2 regions of the Microbacterium sp. CFBP9023 genome follow, and region 1 is predicted to be linked to the other one. Evidence: riboswitches for the same ligand, from Rfam matches in the RefSeq annotation. Region 1 holds a riboswitch; the other holds the start of a gene.
What was found. A riboswitch is a leader RNA that binds a small molecule or an ion and turns the genes downstream of it on or off. The one in region 1 is predicted to bind thiamine pyrophosphate.
Positions count from the first base shown of each region.

Region 2: another riboswitch for thiamine pyrophosphate. It lies ahead of SOM10_RS06070 (ECF transporter S component); the one in region 1 lies ahead of thiM (hydroxyethylthiazole kinase).

Region 1 is NZ_JAXCWI010000002.1:14,901-18,099, forward strand. It holds gene SOM10_RS10320 (bifunctional hydroxymethylpyrimidine kinase/phosphomethylpyrimidine kinase) at 1-391, opposite strand, end outside; gene thiM (hydroxyethylthiazole kinase) at 388-1,236, opposite strand; TPP riboswitch at 1,227-1,320, opposite strand; gene SOM10_RS10330 (NAD-dependent epimerase/dehydratase family protein) at 1,342-2,304, opposite strand; gene SOM10_RS10335 (DUF402 domain-containing protein) at 2,367-3,083, opposite strand.
Region 2 is NZ_JAXCWI010000001.1:1,247,591-1,250,789, reverse strand. It holds gene SOM10_RS06080 (ABC transporter ATP-binding protein) at 1-4, shown strand, start outside; gene SOM10_RS06075 (D-alanyl-D-alanine carboxypeptidase) at 145-1,608, opposite strand; TPP riboswitch at 1,692-1,801, shown strand; gene SOM10_RS06070 (ECF transporter S component) at 1,795-2,451, shown strand; gene SOM10_RS06065 (ABC transporter ATP-binding protein) at 2,370-3,199, shown strand, end outside.

The DNA.
Region 1 (3,199 bases):
CGACCGTTCCTGACGGCAGGGCGGCCACGGCGTCGAGATGCTCCGGCGTGTTCGCCGTCAACCCGATGATCGCCTCGGGTCCCAGCCGCTCGCGTGCCCGCAGCACCGATACGTCGCCCTGGCCGAGGTGCACGCCGTCGACCCGCGCTCCCCTGGCGCGAGCGATCAGTGCCGCCTCGACGCGGTCGTTCACCACGAGCAGTGCACGGCCGTCGATCACCCGAGAGAGCTCGATCAACTGATCGGCGGTCTCGGCATCCGTCGCCTCCTTGTCGCGCAGCTGGACGATGCGCACGCCCCCGTCGACGGCGAGTCGCACCGTCTCCGCGACGCCCCGCGCGCCGCAGAGGGTGGGATCCGTGACGAGGTAGAGGGAGAGGTCCGCGATCACAGCGCGTGCTCCTGCACACGCGCGGCGACGGCGAGGTCCTCCGGCTGCACGGCGGCGAGCGCGTCGAGCAGTGCGACGGCGAAGCTGCCGGGGCCCGCTGCCCGCGCCGCGGCGCGCTCGGCGGCGATCGTGTACACGAGGCTCGCCGCCGAGACGGCGGTGAGCGGATCCGCAGCGGTCGAGCGCGCCGCACCGAGGAACGCCGCCATGACAGCACCCAGCGCGCATCCGCCGCCGGTGACACGGGTGAGCAGTTCATGACCGTTCGCGATGCGGAGCAATCGTGCTCCGTCCGTCACCAGGTCGACCGGTCCCGACACCGCGACCACCGCGCCGTGCCGCGAAGCGAGTGCGAGTGCCGCTTCGGCCGCGGCATCGGTCGCGTCCGTCGCATCGACGCCGCGCCCTCCAGCGCTGAGCCCCGCGAGGGCGAGGATCTCTGAGGCGTTCCCCCTGATCGCCGTGGGGCGTGCGTCGGCCAGCTCGTGCGCGAGTGCCGTGCGCACCGGCAGCGCGCCGATCGCGACGGGATCCAGCACCCACGGAGTACCTGCGGCGAGGGCTCCTGCCGCGGCTTCACGGCTCGCCGCACGCTGCTCCGGAGTCGGCGTACCGAGGTTGATCAGCACCCCGGAGGCCACCCCGGCGAACATCCCCGCCTCACCGACGATGTCGACCATCGCCGGCGCCGCGCCGAGGGCGAGCAGCACGTTCGCGGTGAAGCCCGTGACGACGCTGTTGGTGATGCAATGGGTCAAGGGTGGGCTGTCGCGCAGCCCTGTCAGGAGCTCAGCCGCCGAGGTGGCCAAGGTCGATTCGGAATCAGGACGCAGACGATCGCTCAACGCGACATCCCTTCGCTAGTACGAACTAGATCAGGTTCGACGGGTCTGTTCTCAGCCGCAGATGCGGCACCCCGTGTCACTGATCGCAGTCTAGCGAGGCCCCGATCAGTCGATCAGCTGCAACAGCGCGAGTTCGTCGGCGCGAGTGAGCCCTGCCCGCCGGTCCCGATCGACGCCGCGCGCCTGCTCGTCATCGACCACGGCGGCGATCGTCTCGTCGAGCGGACGAAGCCGACCTCCTGCCGCGCGGTAGCGGGCGTTCGACCTGGTCATGAATCCGGTCATCTCGCTCGGCAGCCACAGCGGCAGCGACCGCTCCCCCGCCCAATACGCCACACCGTGCTCGACGAGCCAGGCGTCAGATGCCGCGACCGTGTCTCCCCGGTGCCCCGCACGTCTGCGCACGGCGTCGAGGACCTCGCTCAGCCGATGCCGATCGCCGATCGTGTTGATCACGCCGGTGGCCCTCGTGGTGGCGACGAACTCGGACAGGTCGTCGACGTCGATCACCTGCACGTCTCGCTCCTCGACAGGCGGAAGCAGCACCGGGCCGTCCTCGGCACGCAGAAAAGCGGCAGCCCAATACCCGAAACGATCGCTCGGGTCGTCCGCCCCGACGATCAATCCCGGGCGCACGATCAGGGTGCGGTCGCCGAGTGCACGGACAACGTCCTCGGCGGCCACCTTCTGCTGGCCGTACTCGTCGTCTCCCCTCTCAGCCGGCGGATGCAGCGTCGCCGACTCGTCTGCACCGACCGTCTCCTCGTCGGAGTATGCCGACATCGACGAGACGTACGTCCAGCGGCCCGCTCGCTCACCGAGTGCCGCGACCGCAGCGGAGACGTGGGCCGCGTTCGACGAGACGTCGATCACGTGATCCCACTCCCGACCGGACACCGCATCGTAGGCGTCCCTGGCGTCACGATCGGCCAGCACCAGGCTCGCGCCCTCCGGAGACGGGCGTCCTCCGCGCGCCAGACACATCACCGTCGCCCCGCTCAGGAGCAGCCGTCTGGCGATGCGGCCGGACAGCCAGCCGGTGCCGCCGAGGATCAGAACATCCGTCATGACCCCATGCCACCATCTTCGCCGCGCGAGGGGAAGGGTCTTCCGCTCAGGGCGGATGCCGGTCAGCTCGTGCGAAGATCCGACAGGCCGGACAGTTCCGGGACCGTCCACGAGGGATCCGGGCGCCAGTCGCGCCATTCGGCGTCGAACGGCCAGTCACCGTGATGGAAGGACTCGATCGCCGCGTCCGCGTGTCGTTCGATCTGCGCGGCCTGCTCAGAGGTGAGACGTCCCTGCTCGACGGCCGCGATCACCTCGTCCTCGTCCTTGAGGTGCACCTGACCGTCCGCCTGGATCTCCACGTCGAGGATGTGATCCGATGAATACGTGTCGCGGTCGGTGCGCAGATGCGCGTTCTCGAGATTCACGTACCACCCGGCGAACTCCCACTCGGGACCGCTCACATCGCTCCAGAACAGCCACACTGACCACGCCACACCGGCCGGAGCGATGCGGAGGATGCCGTTGCCCCACCACTCCTCCACGATCCGGGTACGCGGATCGAGCCACCGACGCTCGAGCGGAACGGTCCGGATGCGCTCGCCCGCCGGAGTGCCCTGCCCCTCCTGGAGCGTGCCCGGAGCGAGCCATGCCACCAGACCGCGTTCATCGTCGCGGACCACCCGCATGGGCGTGATGGTCGACGCATCGCCGGGCTGCCAGCCGGGCTTGCGGTAGTGCCAGGAGATCTGGTCGCCGGGTTCGAGGAACGGCGCTTCACCCATAGGTCGGACACCATCGGGAACCGCCGCGGGAGTGCTGTGGGGCAGGATGCTCATCCCGACACGGTACCTCGCAGGTCCACCGCGCTCAGGTCGGCTCGGCGGCGTCGGCAGCATCCCGAGAGCACACGCGCACGCGGACCGCACCATTCGAGTGCGGTCCGCGTGCGGGT
Region 2 (3,199 bases), on a different contig from region 1:
CTGAAGCGCCAGAGCGCCAGAAGCGCCAGAAGCGCCAGAGCGCCAGAGCGACAGAGCGCCTGAAACGACAGAACGCCTCGCCTCCCGAATCCCGGGCGGCGAGGCGTTCTGCGTCCGTCGGGCTTTCGCTGGAGGGACGACGCGTCAGCGCTGGTCGGCCGTGATGCCGAGGAGTTCGAGGGGGTGGGTCAGCCGCCACCACGGGCTCGGGGCATCGACATCGTCGGCGAGCGACAGCGACGTGGTCACCGTGTTCAACGGCCCGACGCTCGTCATCGTGCCGACCTCGTCGCCCGCTTCGCGGTTGTCGCCGAGTGAGAAGTCCGTCGAGGTCTCGGCGACGGCGCCGTTCCACAGGACCACATCGGCATCCGCATCCGTGACGACATCGGTGCTCGCGCCCCACGCCGTGGTGACGGTGCCGACGACCGTGCCCTCGGCGACGGCGGGAGTCTGCTGCTCCAGCGCCGTCTCGACCTGCGTGAACAGCGAACGGGTCTCCGTGAGGCGCTGCGCGTCGTCGGCCTGACCGAGAACCGACGCGTACAGATGCACAGTCGTGTCGTCGACAGTGACGACCTTCGCGGTCAACAGGTTCCAGCTGTCGCCGAGCGTGCCGGTCTTGACGCCGACGACGCCGGGGTCCGCCAGCATCCCGTTCGTGTTCACCACCGTGCCCGCACCCGGAAGATCGACCGACGGAGTTCCGACGATGCCGGCGAAGACGGGGTTCTGCATCGCGATCTCGGCCAACGCGACGAGCGACTCGGGTGTGGCCCGGTTGCGGTCGTCGAAGCCCGACGGAGTGATGATCGTGATGTCGTCGAGACCACGGTCGCGCAGCCACACAGCTGCTGCGGCGGTGAACGACGACGGGGAACCCCAGATCTCCGCGGAGAGCCGGTCGATGTAGTTGTTGGCCGATCCGAGCAGCGTTCCCTGGAGGAGCTGGAACTCGGTGAGAGTACCGCCCACGGGCACGTCGAGCGCGGACTGGTCGGAGCGGCGGTAGTCCCAGTAGGCCAGGTTGTCGGCTCGCGTGAACGAGAACTCGGGGCCCTGCTCGCCCACGGCGAGGGGCATCCGCTCGAGCACCATCAAGCTCGAGACGACCTTGGTGACGCTTGCGATCGCGGCAGCGTCGAGCGACGATGACGTCGTGCCGATGCCGCCGATCCCCACGGCAGCGCTTCCCTGGGCAGGGAAGGTGATCGCGGCAGCGGGCGCTGCGACGGGGGCGAGCTCGACGGCCTGAACCGTCGGCGCGACCTCGTGCAACGGCCACAGCATGGCCGATCCGGCGTAGGTGCCGAGCAAGCCGACGAGGACGCCGAGCGGCACCAGCACGCCGGGCCGGGCGATCGCCGGGCGCAGGTGCGCTCCGGTCAGCAGCGCACCGCCGCTCTCCACGGCCGGCGCGTCATCGAGCGCGTCGGTCGCCGGGTGCTGGGCCACGTCGACCGGGTCGACCCACGTCAGGGGAGTGCCGCCGCTGTCTTCCTCCGCCCACTGCGCGGGGGGAGTCGCCTCAGGAGTGAAGATCGCAGAGACGTCGTCATCCGCAGGAACGGCGGAGGCGGTGGCCTCGGCGGAATCGGGAGCGGTCACCTCCTCACGGTACCGAACTCGTGCGGGGATCCGTGTCGCTGCAGCGGGAGAGGACGCGGGGTGTCGCCTCTGGGTAAGATCGTGGGTACAACCACGGGAGTCCGGCGAGCCGGGCTGAGAGGGAGCGAATCGCGCTTCGACCGTCGAACCTGATCTGGGTCATGCCAGCGCAGGGAGGAGTCACAGATGAGTACATCCACGTCCGGATCCACCACGGGATCGGCATCGGCCACGCAGTCATCGACGGGCCTCGGTCGCCCGCAGCTCTGGCGCTGGCGGGTCGTCGACATCGTCGTGGCGAGTGTCATCGCCGTCGCATGCGCGATGATCTTCCTGCTCTGGAACGTCGGCTACGAGGTGCCGAGCAGCATCCTGACGCCGCTGCTCCCCGGTGTTCAGGGCCTGCTCGCCGGCCCCTGGCTGATCGCCGGAGTGCTCGGCGGTCTGATCATCCGCAAGCCCGGTGCCGCTCTGTACACCGAGCTGGTCGCCGCGATCATCTCAGCACTCGTCGGCAACGCGTGGGGCCCGCTCACGATCGTCTCGGGCCTCGTACAGGGTCTCGGCGCAGAGCTGGTGTTCCTGATCTTCCTGTACGGCGTCTGGCGGCTGCCTGTCGCGATGCTGGCTGGTGCCGGTGCGGGTCTCGCCTGCGGCATCAACGACCGCATCCTCTGGTACGCCGGCGCCGACACGCTCTTCACGAGCGTCTACATCGTCTCGACGACCATCTCGGGCGCGGTCATCGCCGGACTCGGGGCATGGTTGATCGCCCGAGGCCTCGCCGCCACGGGCGCCCTCAGCCGGTTCGCCGCCGGCCGCGAGGTCACCGCACGGGTGTGAGCTCGCTCACGACGCCCGCCACCCTCGAAGCCCGTGGCTGGGGGTGGCGGTACGCGACGCGACGGCGCTGGGCGGTGCGCGACGTCGACCTGCGCATCGAGCCGGGGGAGCGGGTGCTGCTGCTCGGCGCCTCCGGCTCGGGCAAGTCGACGCTGCTCCAGGGGTTCGGTGGGGTGCTCGGCGGTGCGGATGAGGGCGAGACGCACGGTGCGCTGCTCGTCGACGGCGTGCCGCCCACCGACGCCCGGGGACGGGTCGGGATGGTCCTGCAGGATCCCGATACGCAGACGATCCTCGCGAGGGTCGGCGACGACGTCGCCTTCGGCTGCGAGAACCTCGGCGTCCCCCGAGACGAGATCTGGCAGCGGGTGCGCGCGGCGCTGGACGCCGTAGAGCTCGACGTCGACCTCGATCGATCCACGGCCGCGCTGTCGGGCGGTCAGAAGCAGCGTCTCGCCCTCGCCGGCGTGCTCGCGATGCGACCGGGCGCCATCCTGCTCGACGAACCGACGGCGAACCTCGACCCCGAGGGGGTGCGGGACGTACGGGATGCCGTGGCCGCCGCCCTCGATGCGACGAGTGCGACCCTCGTGGTCATCGAGCATCGCATCGACATCTGGCTGCCGCTCGTGACCCGGGTGATCGTGCTCGGCGCCGAGCCGGATGGAACGGTCGTGCTCGCCGACGGCAGCCCGGACGCGGTCCTCGGCGCTCGGGGCGCGGAGCTCGCGGCATCCGGTGTCTGGGT